Regions from separate parts of the Paenibacillus sp. ov031 genome, predicted to be linked through region 3. Evidence: riboswitches for the same ligand, from Rfam matches in the RefSeq annotation. Region 3 holds a riboswitch; each other region holds the start of a gene.
The links. A riboswitch is a leader RNA that binds a small molecule or an ion and turns the genes downstream of it on or off. The one in region 3 is predicted to bind cyclic di-AMP.
Positions count from the first base shown of each region.

Region 1: linked by a shared signal. The riboswitch ahead of BUA17_RS29310 (3D domain-containing protein) and the one ahead of BUA17_RS08865 (3D domain-containing protein) in region 3 are both predicted to bind cyclic di-AMP.
Region 2: linked by a shared signal. The riboswitch ahead of BUA17_RS30105 (C40 family peptidase) and the one ahead of BUA17_RS08865 (3D domain-containing protein) in region 3 are both predicted to bind cyclic di-AMP.

Region 1 covers NZ_FRDO01000012.1:13,204-19,803, reverse strand. The annotation lists gene yabG (sporulation peptidase YabG) at 1-815, opposite strand, end outside; gene rsmA (16S rRNA (adenine(1518)-N(6)/adenine(1519)-N(6))-dimethyltransferase RsmA) at 875-1,777, opposite strand; gene rnmV (ribonuclease M5) at 1,782-2,327, opposite strand; gene BUA17_RS29310 (3D domain-containing protein) at 2,484-3,668, opposite strand; cyclic di-AMP (ydaO/yuaA leader) riboswitch at 3,942-4,195, opposite strand; gene BUA17_RS29305 (TatD family hydrolase) at 4,437-5,207, opposite strand; gene BUA17_RS29300 (HD domain-containing protein) at 5,536-6,600, opposite strand, start outside.
Region 2 covers NZ_FRDO01000014.1:27,868-34,467, forward strand. The annotation lists gene BUA17_RS30095 (M1 family metallopeptidase) at 1-1,416, shown strand, start outside; gene BUA17_RS30100 (hypothetical protein) at 1,427-2,269, shown strand; cyclic di-AMP (ydaO/yuaA leader) riboswitch at 2,522-2,659, shown strand; gene BUA17_RS30105 (C40 family peptidase) at 2,663-3,133, shown strand; gene BUA17_RS30110 (GNAT family N-acetyltransferase) at 3,527-4,018, shown strand; gene BUA17_RS30115 (c-type cytochrome) at 4,172-4,531, shown strand; gene rbsK (ribokinase) at 4,856-5,842, opposite strand; gene BUA17_RS30125 (4a-hydroxytetrahydrobiopterin dehydratase) at 5,887-6,183, opposite strand; gene BUA17_RS30130 (hypothetical protein) at 6,437-6,600, opposite strand, start outside.
Region 3 covers NZ_FRDO01000001.1:2,090,567-2,097,166, forward strand. The annotation lists gene BUA17_RS08850 (PspA/IM30 family protein) at 1-237, opposite strand, end outside; gene BUA17_RS08855 (prenylated flavin chaperone LpdD) at 367-711, opposite strand; gene BUA17_RS08860 (polysaccharide deacetylase family protein) at 861-1,649, shown strand; gene BUA17_RS08865 (3D domain-containing protein) at 1,782-2,450, opposite strand; cyclic di-AMP (ydaO/yuaA leader) riboswitch at 2,453-2,649, opposite strand; gene BUA17_RS08870 (amino acid ABC transporter ATP-binding protein) at 2,935-3,657, opposite strand; gene BUA17_RS08875 (ABC transporter substrate-binding protein/permease) at 3,644-5,107, opposite strand; gene BUA17_RS08880 (M20 family metallopeptidase) at 5,289-6,464, shown strand.

The DNA of each region.
Region 1 (6,600 bases), on a different contig from region 3:
ACGCCGCCCACACCCTGGCTACCACTAATCGTGTTATGCAAAATGTCATTCATGTTCACCGTTTCCCGCACCGACGTGAAGGCTGCCTTAGCTGCCACATAGACCGGGTCCAGGGCATGGATGAGAATTCGTCCTGGTGAACTGGCAAAGTTCGCTCCAGCCCGCAGCAAGGCCTCAAAGTGGGACTGACACGCGCCAGCTACAATCGTGAGCGCATCGAGATGACGTTCATATTGCCTAGCTACCTGAATAGCGGATACAAAGTTCTGCGAATTCTTGTAGCTTCCCAGACTATATAAGTCATAGGGCTGACGGGTCTTGAGTACCCCATCATGGCCAGTAATGACAACGATATCCGGACGCACTTTGGGCAGCAGACGATATAAAGTGTCCGCCATGGCAGACTCGTGTACATATTGACCCTCTGCGGGAACACGAAGCTGCTCATAAAGGTTCATGCTTTTTTTTAGATAATTAGGATCGCCATCCAAGTGCAGCACTTTGCCAGGCATCTCGAAATAAGCGGGTTCTTGTTGAACAGACCATTCCTGAACCAAACCTTCACGATTGCGCTCGGCCTGTTCCATTCGATTCTGCTGCAGGAGTGAGAGCGTCTGATGTGCCTTCACATGGGCCTGCCTCGTCTTCGCACTCTGCGGTTCATAAGGAACCTGTATCAAATCGTCCACAGGGGAATCGGCTAACAGCCGGAACTCGGTCCCTTTAATGATGGCACCGTCCGACTGGAGGCCTTCCAACCGGAAAGTCACATCTCCACCGTATGACTTTCGAACGACCAAGTCTCCGATATTCATCAACATAATCACCTCTACCCCATCGTATGGGCAGAAACCCGGATTGGTTCATCCGAATTTTACAGAGCTGATCGTACCCCAGCTTCCCACATTACGGTACTGAGTGTCGCATACTCCTGCAGGCTCAATGTTTCTCCCCGTCTTGAAGGCTGAATACCGGCCTGCTCCAACAACTGATCAGCCTGTTCTCTGTTCTCCTTCGTGAAGAAACGGGCTTTCAGATTATTGGAGATGGTTTTTCTACGCTGCGCAAAGGAAGCCTGTACCACTTCGAAGTAATGTGCCTCGTCGGGAACTTCAACCGGTGGTTGTTCACGCACCTTTAACTTAATTACAGCCGATTCCACATTAGGCTGCGGAATAAAGACCGTGGGCGGAACAATACAGACCAATTCCGGCATACTGTAGTACTGAACCGCAATGCTCAAACTGCCATAGTCCTTTGATCCTGGTGCAGCAGCCATGCGTTCAGCCACTTCCTTCTGGATCATGACCACAATGCTGTCTACAGGCAGCTTCTCTTCGAGCAGCTTCATCATGATTGGCGTCGTTACATAATAAGGCAGATTGGCTACAACACTCACTTTATCTACCGTTCCAAAATCGGTATGGAACAACTCAGCTAGATCCAGCTTCAGCACATCCCCGTGATGCACACGAACGTTTGGATAAGGCTGCATCACTTCACCCAGAATCGGGATCAATCGCTGATCAATCTCTACAGCCGTTACAGGACCGGCTACCCGAGCCAGACGTTCTGTGAGTGCGCCGATCCCTGGCCCGATCTCAAGTGCGCCCTTGGACTCGTCCAGATCAGCTGCATTTACAATTTTGTTCAGTATATTTTGATCGATCAGAAAGTTCTGACCCAGGCTCTTCTTGAATGAAAATCCGTGTCTTTGAATAATTTCTTTGGTTCGTTTGGGTGTTGCAATTTCTACGGTTTCTTCCATGCCTTTCATACGCTCACAATCCTTCACGTTCAATTTGCGATAATGCTTCGGAGAACTCTTCCCGGGTAATCTGGAATACACTCAACCGCTTGTGGAACTGTTTGCCATTGCAATAACCTATGCCCAGCAGATTGCCCATCTCCATACGACGTGCAGCAGCCTGTGGGTGCACAATCAGTCCCGCCGCAATCAGATCCTCCCAATCGATCAAACTTGGTGCGCCTTCATATGATGTGTGTACACGTGCTAATGCATGACGAATCGCCTCCGGTGAAGCGTTCTCCACTCCGATGTCGCCTTTGCGCGTAGCATCTTCCTCCGGAATGAAAGCATGCTTGCAACCAGGTACTTTATTGGCGATGATTTTACGAATACGTTCACCAGCATGATCCGGGTCTGTCAGTACGATGACACCACGTCTCTCTTGAGCAAGTGCAATCCGCTTTAGAATGCGTTGGTTGATGGCCGACCCACCGGTCTCGATCGTATCTGCCTGAACCGCACGTCGAATGGCTACGGTATCGTCACGGCCTTCTACCACGATCACTTCTTTTATCATGTTCCATTTCTTCCTTTCTAACGCAAAAAGAAGAGGAATATCCCTCTTCTCTGCCAAACGGCGGGGGAGACTGAATTCAGACCCCTCCGCCGCATATTCCGCATGAATCATTCATGCTTATATTTTATAGCATTCCCATTTCAAAGTAAAACGATTTTAGTTCGCTTCCGGCTTCACCGGACCAATCACATATACCGTCTTGCCTTTCTTCCGTCCGAAGTTCAGGGCATGCTTCACACTATCATAATACACATCAATTTTGTTGCCTTTAATGGCACCACCTGTGTCTTCCGCACGACGGAAGCCAAGGCCCTCGATATACACCCACCAGCCAATCGGAATGATTTTGGGATCAACCGCAATGGTACGTCCCTCAGTTACCCGAGTACCTGAAGCTGTTTTTGTGCCGATACCAGGCTCTTCAGAAGAGTATGCCGTCATGGATACATTTTTCAAGACTTTTGAATATTTAAAAGAACTGCCTGAGACGGTAATTACTTTGCTGCCCGAGGCAGCGGTTTTCTTCGAGTTCGTGGTTGTTGCTGTTTTTGTCGTGGAAGTCTGCGCCGATACCGTCTGAATCACTGGCTCTTTCACAACAGGTTTGGCTTTGGTACCAATGGCAATCACTTTATCGACGCGATTCGTTGCGACCGATTTACCCACCATTTTTTTGGAGACCAATTCTCCATCCTGAAACACTTTTTCAATATGCTGTACAAGTGTGCCTTCTTTACCGCTCACAACGACACGATTGTCGCCTTTGTACAAGCTAGGGTCAGCCGTTTTGATCACTTTATAAGCAATCGGATGTTCCACTTCCACCGTACGCTTTGTTACCCGCACTACACGGATTTTCATATCCGCTTCAATAGTGGTTCCAAGCGCCGGATATACTTTGTCTTCACTTGCAATTTGAATACCTGATTTTTTAATCGCATCTTTTACCGATGAATCGGTTGTATACAGAGTCTTGGTGTCCCCGTCTGCCGTAATATTAACTGGAACGGCCCGCTCAATAACGATGCGGTCTCCATCTGTGATCGCCCCATTCAAGGGCATGGATACCTGATCGTGAGGGCTGACTGTGATTGACTGCTCCTCCAGCATTTCCTGAAGCATTCCTGTACGAGTCTCTACCGCTTGAGCTTTGCCATCAATAACCAGTGAAATTTGTTTCCCGGCCTGACCGTAAACGACTAACAAGATCATGATTGTAAGCGCAATTGAGAAAATCGCGATCAATGCCATTTGACGCAAGTTCTCATGCTTCCACCGCAACGCGAAAGACTTACTGGATGATCGTGACTCATGGGTCTCTTCTGGTTGGAATGTGCCCACTTCTCCGTCCTCCTTCATAGCCTCGCCGTCTAAAGTAATGCATGATGTCTTTGACGCGACTATACCAAATTTTCTACAGAACACAGATCGGACCAACATAATCCGGTTCTGCACCATGAATCAATCTTCGCAACATGATGTCATCCTCCTGAATACTTACCGTATGATGACCGTATTTCTTTTATTCAAAAACAAAAAAGCCAAAGAAAGAGTTTAAGAGGAACTCTTTCGTGGCTTCCGAATGATTCTGAATATCGGAAATTCATGCACGAGGTTGCCTCTCTTTTTCCGCTTGCGAGGTTAGCTGTCGGGTTCGGGCGAAAGAGAGCCGCCCTATCTCCGGTCATCCGCTCATGGCGGACGCCCTTGAATTCACCCCGAGACCCAAAGAAGAAATCAAATACGGCTTCGCAGATTCATACGCTGCTTTTGGGTCAGCGCATGTTGCGCATCGGCTGCAATCACTGATGTTTAAGCCCTATTGGTTCCCCCGCTCTCCGTTAACGGAGACTCAGCGAGACTGATTCATGAAAGTAATGTTGTTTCATCGGAAAGTGTCCCTTTGTTCATCCCCCGAACATCTGTCCAATTTTCCGCACAACAATTCACTGAAAAGATGATATCCTGTTTCTATGCATGTTGTAAAGCGTTGTTCAAGTACGTTTTTCTAAATATTTGGTTAAAATATTGTAATATTCTTGATTTATTTGGATCAAAAAGCAAATTAACTCCGCCTAACTCACTTTTTCACCCGTTTTGCTCGATCTTTTAACGAATCCCAAATCGTTCCATGGCATTTTTGGTCGTTATTGCTGCAATTTCCTCTATCGAAATGCCTTTAATTTCCGCAGCTGCTTCTGCAACCAGACGTACATGCGCTGTCTCATTTCGTTTTCCACGATAAGGGTGCGGTGTCAAATAAGGAGCGTCCGTTTCGATGAAAAATCGGTCCATAGGAACCTTCTCAAGTACCTCTTTGGGTTGCTTTGCATTTTTGAACGTGATTGGCCCTCCGAAGGAAAGATGAAAGCCTAAATCCAGACACATTTTCGCCGTTTCCCAGCTGCCAGAGAAGGAATGCATGACACCGCCTACTTCTCCAGCTTTCTCTTCACGCAGAATATTTACAATATCTTCATGCGCATCCCGGTTGTGAATGACAATCGGCATATTCAACTCACGGGCAAGACCAATCTGTTGTCGTAATACGCGATGTTGAACCTCTTTCGGTGAAGTGTCCCAGTAATAGTCTAGACCAATTTCACCGATGGCTACCACTTTTTCATGCTTGCATAAAGATGCAATCCATTCCAGATCACCCTCTTGCATTGTGATTGCATCCACTGGGTGCCAGCCTACGGCAGCATATATAAAATCATAGGTTTCAGCCAGCTTCATCGTGGTTGGAATGGTCTCCCGGTTAAAGCCCACATTAATCATGCGACCAACGCCTGCATCCACAGCACGCTGAATCATTTCCTCGCGGTCCTCGTCGAATTGTGGTGCATCCAGGTGTGTATGTGTGTCGAACAACATCATGCTGTATTTCTCCCTTCATGTCGAATAAACGACTATCTCTTTTTAATCCATCCTGCAGTCTTAACCAGAACATAACTATTACTAAATTGGATCATGTTTTTTTTATATTTCTTTCATTGTTTGTTGAGCACAACATGTAGAACGAACAAGTTCCTTCATATCTATATGTGCTCATTTTTAGGCAATCGGGTTGTATTCTAATTACTTTGATTACAAAATTATGTCGATCTACATGTACTCTCCATTAAAGCAGATTACTGTATCATGAAAAATAGCTCTTTTCGAAAGCTTTTTTACATCATGATTCTTGAACAGCATTACGCATCATTTAATGGGAGAAATAGGGGCGTATATGGGACGGTAATTCATGAACAATCGCATCCACCTTATTTTGCGGATAATACAAATGATGCTTTCCACGATGAAGACCACTAATTGAACGGACAATGTCGGACACCTCTGACAACTCATGTAACTTGTCTTGCCGATCAAGCAGCAGAATCTGCTTGTCCGTGGATTCATCCGGACGAAACACATCATACGGATTATCCGTTGGAAAATCAATTTCAAGATCATACTCGGGATTGAGACCAGCTACAGTGAAGGCTTCCCGAATCTCTTCAATCATGTTTACGTCGATCTGTTCAATCTCTACATACTTATATAATTTGCGATCTATAAATCGTTCGCATAACTCACTTAGAACAGCATCGTCCTCTTTGCGCCACTGCATAAATGCCGTCTGAATCAAAGCTTCGTCCAGTTGTAAATATTCATCCACCGATAGATCTCCAGCGAATAACTGGGGTAGTGGATCAATCATGAAGCGGAATTGAAAACCTTGCTGTATGAGACTTTTTGCCCGCTTAAATATTTGCCGCAATATAATTTCCGAACTTCGGGTAACCGGATGAAAGTAAATTTGCCAGTACATCTGGTACCTGGACATCAAGTAATCCTCCACGGCGTGCATGCCCGACTCCTTGACCACAATTCGTCCGTGATATGGACGCAGCATACGCAAGATACGGTCAAGGTCAATCGTCCCATAGTTTACACCTGTAAAGTAGGCATCCCGAAGCAAGTAATCCATGCGGTCCGCATCGAGCGGACTGGTAACCAAATTAACGACAATAGGTTGCTCATACGTTTTTTGAATAACAGAAGCCACTTTCTCGGGAAAATCAGGAGCATACCGTCTTAAGATCGCCCCTACTTCGGTATCACCTGTAATGATCCGACAAGTCCAATCCTCATGATTCATATCGAAAGCTTCTTCTATAGAGTGAGAGAATGGCCCATGTCCAAGATCATGGAGCAATGCTGCACAAAGGGCTACTGTTTTTTCCTCCTTTGGCCAATCTGAATAGTGACTTCTTTCGAATTGGGAAAT
Region 2 (6,600 bases), on a different contig from region 3:
CACACCCGATTTGAGGTCAAGCTACCCAAAATTTTTGCCCGCATGGGAACAGCAGATAATTTCGTTATGGCAGGTCAGTGGTTCCCTAAACTTAGCGTATATGAGCCAGTAGGCACACGAGGTCAAACGACCGAAGGCTGGAATCTGCATCAGTATCACGGTAATTCAGAGTTTTACGCCGATTTCGGTATCTATAGTGTGCGTATTCGGGTACCGGAAACATACAAAGTAGCTGCTACTGGATTCCCAACCCAGCAAGCGGTTGTGAAGAACGGCGAAAAAGTATATCAGTTCTATGCCGATGATGTGCATGATTTTGCCTGGTCAGCCTCTCCTGATTTTGTTTATGCAGAAGAACCCTTCTCTGCTCCCAATGTGCCAGGCGTTCGAATCAAGCTGTATCTCGACCCTGCTCATGAGGATCTGAAGGAACGTTATTTCTACGCCGCCAAAGCAGCGCTATCCAATTATAGCAAGTGGTTTGGCCCTTATCCGTATTCCACACTGTCCATCGTTGTCCCGCCCAAATCAGGGAATGGCGCAGGGGGAATGGAATACCCTACCTTGGTCACCGCCTTCGGTGCAGATGATTCTGCTCCTGGTTACGATCTGGAACGCACGGTTGTGCACGAGATTGGGCATCAGTATTTTTACGGCATGGTCGCGAGTAATGAATTTGAAGAGGCTTGGCTGGACGAAGGATTCACCTCCTATGCAGAAGACAAAGTAATGGAACAGGAATACGGACTTATCCCGAATCTGCCCGTACAAGCTGGTCTCATTACTTCTCCAGCTTCACTGACACAGGACTCCTGGAAGTTTGATTCCCAGAATCAATATGCAGCAAACGTATACACACGAGGCAAGCTTGTATTACTTGGAATAGAACAACAGGTTGGTGCTAAAACGATGGAGCGTATTCTCTCGACCTATGTGAATAAATACCGCTTCAAACACCCTACTTCGTCTGATTTTCAAAAGGTCGTGGAGCAAGTGACGCGTACATCCTGGACCGATTATTTTAATCAGTATGTATACGGAGACGGCATGGCTGACTTTGCAGTGGAGAAGATCGCAATCAATCCTATCCTGAAAGGCGGTCAAACGTTGTACGAGTCGTCCATTACAGTGCAGAAAAAAGGCAGTGAATATAAGAAGGTGCCTGTTCGAATTATGTTCGAAGATGGGAAAACCATGACGAAAGAATGGGATGGTAGCGAGGAGCGCATTACCTACAAACTGACCTATACTTCCCCTGTTTCCTGGGCTATGACTGATCCGCTGTACACGATTGTGCTGGAGAACCATCATATGAACAATTTTCTGAATGCCGGACTGGATGAGCCAACTAAATCCCGCTGGAGCATGAGCGCAACCAAAATTATAGAAGCCATATTCGGAAGTCTGTCATGGTGAGGTGGATACAGTGAAAGCGAAAATACGTGAAGGCTGGTTTCTCGTCCGTCAGCATATGTTCATTGCGGCACTCTTATTTCTCTATCAATTAGTATGGGGATACTTTCTTTATCGAATGGTGCAGTCAGCTGTGGTTCCGCTGCTCCTGCGTTATCCTGACCCTGATACAGGGGAACTCAGTACGATTTTATTTAAAATGGAGAGCCAACTCGGTCTGACAACGAATCCGGAGGTTCACCGCTATTTATGGATTTTAGGGGCTATGCTGCTGATACGGATGATGATTAGCCCACTCATTCAGGCAGGGCTGCTCTACTCGCTCCAGCATTATAACCATTCGGAAGAGCGCATTCCATTCATTCGCGGTATCAAAAATTTATGGAAACCGATGCTGTTGCTCCACACCATTCGGACTATATTACTGCTGCTACCCGCTTATTGGCTCGCACCAAGGCTCTATTCCATCTTTATGGAAGGTTTTCATTCCCTCCATCTGCTCTTGCCTGGTATTCCCTATGTTGCTGGTTGGATTGTATACGGGTGGGTTATCCATCATGTCCTACTGTACATGCAGTTTGGTATCTCAGCTCCCGATGGGGAAGGCGGAGCACGTGGTACGTTTCAAGCTATATGGATTGCACTACGCCAAGTCATCACTCTAATCGGCATTGCTGTCCTGCTGGGCGGCCTTCATCTGTTGGTCTTTGGTGCCTTTACTTCAGCTTCATGGTTACTAACCGGCTTAACTGGTCTTATACTACAACAAACGTATCCACTTGCCCGGTGCTTGCTGAGCCTGTGGAAAATATGTGCCCATTTCCGCCTATGGCAGTCCAACTCGGTCAAAGATTAAATTAAACGGTTAAAAACGGTTACCATCTCTATGTAAAGTTGTATTCTTCAAATGCCGTTAAACAAGCAAACCTCGACCTTTCCCCGTCAAAGGTCGAGGTTTTTTTTGTTAATTTTGTTGTTAAACGTTGCCAAAGTGATATACCTCTGTTACAATAATCGCAGTGAGTTTTTAGTAACAACTTTGTAATCTTTACCTTCATATTTGTAACTACTTAAAATTTAATCGTCATTTCTTGATTTCGCAGGTGCATAACTAGCATAGCCAAATTCCTAGCACCTGGGAAGCGGGGGAACCAGTTATGGGTGAATTGATCTTGCAACAGAGGGATCATAGGGGACCTTCAACCGAATCCTTAAGCTAACCTCGCAGGCATTGGAAGGGGTATATCTCTTGTTTAAGAAGAAATTAACCGCAGCTGTACTCAGCCTCACATTCGCATTATCGCTTGGAGCAGGCAGCGCATTCGCAGATTCGAAAATGGACCAAGTTATTGATTCAGCAATGGGGACTACATACAAAAGCGGAGGAACAACGCTTAACGGCTTTGACTGCTCTGGATTCACAAGTTATGTATTCGACAAGCTGGGCATTGATCTGGCTCGCCAATCGAGTTCACAATTCGACATGGGTGATTCGGTATCCCGGATGGAAATGAGACCAGGTGATCTGGTATTCTTCAATACAACGGGCAAAGGGGTCTCGCACGTAGGGATCTTTGTAGGGGATGGAAAGTTTGCACACTCCTCTTCTTCTAAAGGAGTTACAATCAGCGCATTAAGCGAAAGCTACTGGGCTAACCGCTATGTTGGCGCTAAACGCATTATGAGCACGGACGCATATGAGACATTGGCCATCGACTAGGGACAAGCTGAGCAACGTCATGCTGTAACAATAACACTACTGTAACGAAGCATAATAGAACCGTCTGGTACATTCTCCGCAGGAATGTATCCGGCGGTTTTTTTGTGCTTCGTTTCCTTTAATGCGTTCGGGATAGCTACCAAACCTAACTTTAACTTTTTTTAAAGTTATTTTTCATTGCTTCGTCCGTGCTCTTATAATGTTTTTACCCATCCCACTATAATATAAACGAAATTACCGGAACTTTTGTTTCACTTTTTTTGAAAAACGAGGACTTGCCAAATGAACGCCTCTTTTGTAGAGTGGAAACAAGCTTAGATATGGAATGACATATGTATATGGACAAATCAAAATCATTATAGCTTGTTCACAATGAGAGGAGCGTGCAGTTGTATGGATGAAGCCCCTGTGACGTTTCACGTTGTGCCCATGCAAGAAGAACACGCGGAACTAATCTGCGATTGGCAGTATGACCCGCCTTATAATATTTATAGCTGGCTGCCCTGGGAGCAGATGAAAGCACTTGAAGTGGAATTCGGCGATCCCCAGCTACGGAAAGAACAATATGCGGTGGTGCTGGGAGAGGATCAGCAGATTTGCGGTTTTGCTCAATACTTCCCGCTTGAAGGTGTAACCCGCATCGGACTTGGCATGCACCCCGATCGATGTGGTCATGGTCAAGGAACGGCTTTTGTCTCGGCCATTGTGCAGGAAGCCATTCGCCGGAACCCTGCAAACGAAATTGATCTGGAAGTTCTGACCTGGAATGACCGGGCTATTCGTGTCTATCTCAAAGCCGGATTTGTTACGCAGGATACATACGAACGACAGACACCGGGTGGTTTGAAACCTTTTTACTGTATGGTCTATGAAGGTCCACGCTAATAACTAGGGCTTGAAATCACCCCAAAAAGTCCCCGGTTATGTGATTAGTTCAAAAAATTACCACAAAATGCTATGATGTCACTACAGGTTCCGTTATAATGATATGGATAGTTTCAAGTTAGATGATCTTTCATTCTGGAGGGGACATAAGGGATGCACAAATGGATCATGAGCGGGGTATTTTTTGCAGCGTGCGCTTTAGCTATTGTACTAATGTTTACGCTTCCAGGGAAAGAGGAAGTTGCAGAAGAAGCGAAACCGACGATGCCGCAAGTTACAATGGATGCAGGACAGGCTGAGGCACTGGTCAAAGCAAACTGTATTACCTGCCACGGTGATCAGCTTCAAGGGGGCATGGGCCCTAGTCTGCAGAAGATTGGCAGCCAGGACGATGTGGAGAAGATTTATACGACCATCGTCAAAGGTAAAAGCGGCGGTATGCCTTCGTTCAAAGACAAGCTGAAGGATGAAGAAATCGCGAATATTGCGATGTGGCTGGCGGAGAAGAAGTAATCCAAGATGTTCAAGGCGATCAGTTTGTGGCAGGGGGCATGTATAGAGAGTGTGATGGCTTCAATCATCCTCTGCTCTTTACTCATGCTCTAAACCACGCTGGCGCTAGACGCGCAACGTAGTCAACCCTTATTGGTAATACAGGGTTACTCGTTTTATCAATGGTCATACAGACAAGAGGCTCTTACTCTCCCGTACTGGGAAGTAAGAGCCTCTTGGTCATTTCAGGGATGCTCCGATGAAAACATCCACCATGCTATGGCTAAATAGATGCATTAGCGTATCCTTCCAGCCTGCCTCTGATTCACCTAAAGTATGCATATATTACTGGGTCTTTGCCTTCTGCTCGGCAAGGAAAGCCTGCACTTCACGTGCGGACGGCATCCCGGACTGGGCGCCGAGCTTCGTCACCGACAACGCGGCTGCGCCCATGGCGAAGCTTACCGCCGCGTCCAGCGTCTCTCCGCGCGCGAGGGCTACTGCCAGCGCGCCGTTGAAGCAATCGCCAGCGCCGGTCGTGTCGACGGCGCTTACGGCGTAGCCGGGCGCACGGCACGCGCCGGCACGCTCTGCCTGAACGCGGCCGCTAGGCGCTGCCGCGTACACAGCCCCCTCGGGGCCGAGCGTCGTGACGACAGCGGCCCCGAGGGATGCGGCGAGCTCTGCGACCGCCGCATCCACGTCTTCCGGCCGGAGATCATCCCGGCCGGTGAGCACGGCGAGCTCGCTGCGGTTCGGCGTGACGACGTCGACGCACCGCAGGAGCTCCTGGGGCAGACCCGGCACCGCAGGCGCCGGGTTGAGCACCACCAATGCGCTGCCTTCAGCCGCCAGTTGGGCGGCGCGGGTGACCGCAGGCAGCGGGATCTCCAGCTGCAGCAGCACCGCTGCGGCTGCAGTCAGGCTTTTTACCGTATCCGCCTCTTCCAGCATCGCAGGCATAACCTGCCCATTCGCTCCAGGAATAACAATAATCCGGTTATCTCCTTTGGAGAGCCAGATGGAGGCCGTACCTGTAACGGTATCATCCAGAATGCGAACTTGCGAGGCATCCGCCCCGCTTTCCGTTAGACTGTGCAACAGGCGTTCACCAAAACCATCCGAACCTACGGCACCAATCATCGTAGTCTGTCCACCCAGTCGTGCAGCAGCAACCGCCTGATTGGCGCCTTTGCCCCCGGCCAAATAGTGCAGTTCCTCCCCACTCACCGTCTCGCCTTCCTCAGGAATGATGTCTGTCTTCACCACCAGATCCATATTAAGGCTGCCTACGACAGCAATAAGAGGTTTGTTCTGATTATCGTCTGACATGTATGCTTCACTCATTTCCGGTAGTGCGATATAACCGATCCAGGTTATTCCGACCTCATTTTCTCAAAAGCCTCATTATATTGCTCTGCTTCTTTAATATCTACAGATGTGATGCCACCTTCATCCCATGATGTGAGACGCAGTGTGACTGTTGTATAGTCAATCGTAATGAAAGGGTGATGATTGAACGCTTCCGAAATCGCTGCGACCTCGTCCACAAATGCAATCCCTTTCATGTAGTTGGAAAATACGAACTTGCGGACAATCCATCGTCCCTCTTCCAGTTCCCAGCCTTCCAGCCTTCCCAGATGAGCTTCGACTTCCTCTTGCGAAAAAACCATACGTTATCTTCCTCCCCATATGATGGCTTATCACAGACAACTGTCCATGCTGCCACCGAAACCTTTGGTGCTACCCATAGCAACCCAAACGCATAGGTCCACCGCCCTGCGGTTCGCCCGTTTCATGACTATCATCTTACCACGGACAAGCCTCAAATTCCAATAGTACAAATGGCGCTAGATCCACTAACCATAAGGCTTTAGGGAGATTCTCCAACTCGGTTTTCCATGCAAAATATCTTATAGGAGCATACTAAATGAGCGGTACAAAAGTCAGTTCTTCTTCCCCAATTAAGATATGAATTCGGTGCTGATCCTTGTCATGAATGACCACTCCACTTCCTACCGGAATGACCGACTCCTCACCCAGTGCATAGAACAGATCTTCCGCCAATGCCTCATCCACTTCGAGTTGCT
Region 3 (6,600 bases):
CGCTGCTGTATGTGCTTGCTCCTCACGTTTCTTCACGAGAGCTTCCTGTTCTTCGAACAGCTGCTTGAATTTCTTCTCAATGGCAATCTGTGCAGCAACAGCTTTCTCCGCGTCCTCCAGATCTTCTTGCATATCTCGGATATATTGATCCGTCATCTTGATCGGATCTTCTGCCTTGTCAATAATAGAGTTAATGTTAGACATCGTTAAATCGCGCAATCGTTTGAAAATGGACATTATGGTATTCCTCCTAGTCGATAGTTCATCCTTGTATATAAACATACATACGTGGCAATGTTCTACTCGTTTCAATTTTAACAAAAAAAATCATAAAAAACGATTTTAGCCTACTTAGCGTACATCGAACTATTGAATCAGTTGACTAGTTTGGCACAGCTCTTCATCAAGCAGCTTCTCTGCAGTCTGCACAATCTCATCAATCTGCATGCGCGTAATTGCATCAAAGTGAATCCCCATAATCACGGTCACGGTTACTTTTAAATGTAGGGCAGCCTTACGTGCGAGCCTTTCACACAGCTCTTGCTCTTTATGCCCCGGAATATGCATCGTAGCCCCGCTTACCCGCTCACGGTCTGGATAAAATGTCGCTACTGCTCCAATATGTGATCTGCCTCCAGTTACCATAAACACCTTGTCTTCCCCTGCCTCAATCACCTGTAAACGAACGGAATTTAAGTCGTATGTACTCATCCTGATCCACCTGTCCTTTTCTATTTATATATGGTGGAATTATGGCTCCGATTTAATAAATCAGCAATGAAACATCTCACATTATGCATAAATACGGATGGCCCCGGGCATACCAAAGAGAACGCAATTTGGGAAAAGGAGGCACTAACATGCGTATACGCCTCATAATGTTATCCATCATGGTCATTCTTCTGGGAGGAAGTTACGCTCCTGCTCAGTTATGGGCTTCTTCAAGCCCGCAAACCGAACCTGCTTCGAAGTCTGATTCTTCCGAAGAAGAACAGTTGACTCTGGGACAGCTCAGACAGAAATATGCGGATACGTTCAAAACCAATGGCCCCTCGACAAAAAAGGTCGCACTGACTTTTGATGACGTACCTGATCCACGGTTCACCCCGCAGGTGTTGGATATTCTAAAAAAATACAAGGTGCGGGCTACGTTTTTCATTGTGGGACATCGCGCTGAGAAACATCCGGATTTAGTGAAACGCATGGTAAAGGAAGGGCATATTGTTGGCAATCACAGCTACAATCACCCGGAGTTCAGTAAGCTGTCCATGAATGCATTTCGCAAACAAATCTTACATACCGGGGATATTATTCGGAATCTGGCGGGGTACACGCCCAAAATGATTCGTCCACCTTATGGCGACATTAATGAGCAACAGCTGCAATGGGCAGCCAAACAACATTACAGCATTGTGAACTGGAATGTCGATTCCCTGGACTGGAAGGGCCTCTCCAAAGAGGAAGTCAAACAAAACATCCTGTCGGCCGTTAAACCAGGTTCCATTGTTCTGCAACATGCAGGAGGCGGTGTCGGATCGAAGCTGAGTGGTACCATCGAGGCGTTGCCTGAAGTTATCGAGGAATTGCGAAACCGCGGGTACGAGCTGGTGACTTTGGACGAAATGCTGGAACTGCCAAAGGGTAAATAGGTTTAGATTACGGCAGTCGGATATTCAAAAGGGTGTCCTTCATTCACATTATTGTGATGGAAGAACACCCTTTATTGTTTAATTTAGATTTAGTTGGAGTCACATATGATGATGTGCAGCTACGCTTTGATTTTATTTCAAAATGTAAAGTTCAACATCCTGAATACCAAATGTGCTCACGGATTGCTTGCTGCCAGGAATAAAGATATCGATCTTGTGACCTTTAATGGCACTACCCACATCACGAGCCGTTGCTACAAATGCCTGTTTTGGCAGTCCTGGATGTGTATGACCTGTCACCAGTACCTTTGTACCCAATGGAATGATACTTGGGTCTACTGCAATGGTACCCAATTCAAGCGGATTACCGAAGTAATCCACGGCACCCCATCCTCCATTTTCGGAAGCGTCTGCGGAGTATGCTGTTGCTTTGACGTCGACAGCTTTGCTGTAATCAAACGTTTTACCCCAGGCTTGTACAACTTTACTATCTGCATTAACGTCAAGGCTTGCGGCAGTTACCGTTTTGGCCTCCGTTTTAGCTGCTGCAGCAGAAGCTGTGTTCGTTGTTTTACCAGGGATCGTAATTTTCAAACCACCATAAATGTTGTAAGCTGAAATGTCATTGTTAGCTTTAATAAGAGCGTTAAGTCCAACTCCATATTGTTTGGATAAGGTGTAGAAGGTATCCCCCTCTTTGGCCACATGAACTGAATCAGCATGAGCCGGAACGGCCTGAATGAGCATTGCTGCTGTCAGCAAAGCTGTTGCTGTTTTGGCTATACGTTTCTTGTTAATCATGGTCTTCCTCCCTCATTATGCCTGCGAAGTTAGTTGTCGGATTCGGATGGAGGAAACCACCCTATAGGTTCAATTACATTAATAATTTATGTAGCCCTAATTCACCCCAAGCCGTGTGCAAATGATTCTTCCCCAAGCACACTCTGCATCGTTACATCCCCCACACTCCCAACTCCGGAAGTTTCGGCAGGAACAAATATATCACAACTTTGTAACCAAGAGTCGTAGTAAATGTTACCATCTGGCTAATTCACTTCAATATTTTTGCTGAATTCAAGCGACTTTTTCAAAAATATGTCTATTTGAGCTTATATCGTTGATGACAGAAACGTTACTTTTTATGTAATTCCGTGCGTATTCACACGCAACAAAACAATCCCTGCCGACAGGTCGCCGACAGGGATCTATGAGGGAATAAGAATTCTCATCCACAGTATATATTTTGCATTTTCATCCAATTCATCCTAATGATGACTTGGATGTATTAGAGCACTTTAGCAAGGAAGTCACGTGTACGTGCATGCTTAGGCTCACCAAACACTTCAGCAGGTGTTCCTTCTTCTACAATAACCCCACCATCCATAAACAGGATGCGGTCCCCTACTTCGCGTGCGAAGCCCATCTCATGCGTTACAATAACCATGGTCATGCCGCCCTCTGCAAGCCGCTTCATGACATCCAGTACTTCACCGACCATTTCAGGGTCCAGTGCTGAAGTAGGCTCGTCAAACAGCATGACATGCGGCTGCATCGCAAGCGCTCTTGCAATAGCTATCCGTTGTTTCTGTCCTCCGGACAGCTGATTAGGATAAGCGTCTTTTTTGTCAGACAGGCCAACCGTCTTCAGCAAATCTGCGCAGATTTGTTCCGCTTCCTGTGCAGATTGTTTTTTCACTTTAATGGGAGCAATCGTAATGTTCTGCTGCACCGTTTTGTGCGGGAACAGATTGAAATGCTGGAATACCATCCCCATTTTTTCACGAGTTGCATTAATGTTGTGTTTAGGGTCAGTAATCGAAACTCCCTCAAAGTCAATCTCACCGGAAGTAGGCTGCTCCAATAAGTTAAGACAGCGCAAAAAGGTACTTTTCCCCGATCCGGACGGACCGATGACCACGACAACCTCGCCTTTACCAATTGTTACGTTAATGCCCTTGAGCACATCGTTATTTCCATATGATTTGTGTAATTGTCTAACGTCTATCACTTGCACTCAACTTCCTTTCCAGTCGACCCAGCAGCTTGGACAAAATGAACGTCAGCACAAAGTAAATGGCCGCTGCAATCAGGAATGGATTCATTCCTTGGTACGTAATGTTTTTAACTACACTTGCCTGGTACATAATGTCCACCATACCAATAACCGAGATGATGGAAGATTCCTTGATAATGGTCACGAACTCATTACCGATCGCCGGCAACACCGCTTTGAACGCTTGTGGAAGCACGATGAAGCGCATTGCCGCACCTCTACCCATTCCCAGGGAACGAGCTGCTTCCAACTGGCCTCGATCCACACCCTGTATACCAGCGCGGAAAATCTCGGCAAGATAGGCACCACTATTAATGGATAGTGTGATAATCCCCGCCTGAAGCGGCGTGAAATTAATCCCCAACGTTAGAGCAAGACCGTAATAGATAATCATCAACTGAACCAGCATTGGTGTACCACGAATAACTTCAACGTAAGCTGTTCCGATCCAACGCAGAATTGAAACGTCATGCAGACGTAACAGACAGATGATCAAACCGATAATTACCCCGAATATTACACCGAGTGCAGACAGTAAGAGGGTGTAACCTACGCCTGTTGCATAAAAGCTTTTGTATTCCCAGAACACTTGAAAAATGTTTTGATCTTTTTTCACCTTGTCTGCCATCAACTGGCTTGCCTCGGTAACCAACTGATCGATTTTATTTTCGCTTTTCAGACGTTCGAGCGTTCCGTTCACTGCATTCAGCAATTCCGTATTGCCCTTACGAATCCCGATTGCCGCTTCGGCCTGCTCTTCATCCGGAATAGCCGGTGCTAATCCAATCACATCATCCAGATAACCGGCAGCCACCGTATCTTCAACGATCGCAGCATTTACACGATTGGTCTGCAATTGCAGCACGATATCAGATATTTTATCAAGTGCTGTCAGTTTTGCGCCTGGGATTCCCTGGCCAATCGTTTCCTGAATGGAGCCTTTTTGAACTCCAATCTTTTCATTTTCCAACTCCGCCATGGTTGGATATTTATCTTTATCCGCATTACGAATCATAATGACTTGCTTTGATTTATAATAGGTATCGGAGAAGTCAATGCTTTGTCTACGATCATCTGTTGGCGTCATTCCCGAGATGACCATATCCACACGACCACTCTGCAACGCAGGAAGAAGTCCGTCAAAACCCATATCCTCTATTACAAGTTCTGCGCCAAGATCGGCAGCAATTTCTTTAGCAATCGAAATATCAAATCCGACAATTTGGTCTTTACCATCAATCACTTTATGGAATTCATATGGTGCAAAATCGGCACTTGTACCGAGCACCAGCTTTTTACTGCCTGAATTGCTTGTAGTTCCCGTTGCCAACGCAACAGGTGCAACCGTAGTAAGCAAGACCACAAGAGCTAGCAGCATCATGGTGTAACGACTAATCAATTTCAACCCTGTTCTCCCCTTATAATACTTTGTATGCTTTCTGTTGTTGATGCCTGAGTCATTATAAAGTAGAATGCATGATTATGCAATGAATTTCGACATTACAAATCCTGACTAGTTTCTGAAAAATAACCGCAACTATGATATAATTATTGAATTATTTTCATTTTTGCTTAAGGAGTCCACCATGACACATACCAAAACACAAATTTTAACTGTAATTGATCAATATGCTTCCCGTTTTAAAGAGATTTCATCATACATTGGTGCCAATCCGGAACTTGGTAACGAAGAATACCTCGCCTCTGCTCGGTTAAAAGAAGAACTTGCCTACCACGGTTTTTCCGTAGAAGCTCCTGTTCTTGGCTTAGATACCGCATTCATCGGTACGTATGCTGCATCCAAACCAGGTCCGACTATTGCCCTGTTATGTGAATACGACGCACTTCCGGAAATCGGTCATGCTTGTGGACACCATCTAATCTGCATGATGAGCCTCGGAGCTGCGGTAGGTCTGAAGTCCATACTGGATGAAGTGGGCGGAACATTAAAAGTATTCGGTACACCAGCGGAAGAAACGCGTGGCGCTAAAGTTCCTATGGCTGAAGCAGGTTTATTTGATGACTGTGATGTCGCGCTAATGGCTCACCCTTACTACGCCTATGAGAAATCTGGAAGCTCCTTGGCTATTGATGCCGTACAATTTGAATTCCATGGGAAATCTTCACATGCTGCTGCAAGTCCACATGAAGGCATTAATGCCCTAGATGCGGTGATCCAGACATTTAATGGCATTAATGCGTTCCGACAACAAGTGAAAAGCACGGTTCGTATTCACGGTGTTATCAATAGCGGAGGACAGGCAGCCAATATTATTCCTGACTATGCTTCAGCCCAATTCTATGTACGTGCCTCGACGAGAAAAGAGTTGAATATTCTCACTCAACGCGTAATTCAGATCGCGGAAGGTTCTGCTCTGCAAACCGGATGCCGGCTTGTTACATCTAATTATGAGACTTCCTATGATGAGATGGTCACGAATGAATCATTATCTGCTGCTTTTAGTACTAATCTGCTTGAACTCGGCATTTCTCAAGAGGAGATCGTGAGTGGGAACGACCATGGTTCTATGGATATTGGTAACGTATCCTTGCGTTGTCCTGCGATCCATCCTTATATCCGTGTTGTGGACGAAGTTCATACGCTTCATTCCATTGAATTCCGTGATCTGGCGCTTCAGGAACGGGCCCTGGATGGTATGATCCTTGGAGCCAAGGCACTTGCTGCAACTGCTTATGATGTTCTTACACAGCCTGAATTGCTGCAAACCATTCAAACAGAGTTTAAGCAAGCAAGTCGCTAAGTTTTTCGCAAAATGCTGCGTCTTAACAGTAGGGTGTTCTGCAGGACCTGCATTTGGGGTCTTAAGGAGCGCCCTTTTTGTTATCATAAATACGTATATACGGACACAAGCTGGAAATGCTGTGAAAAGAAAACGT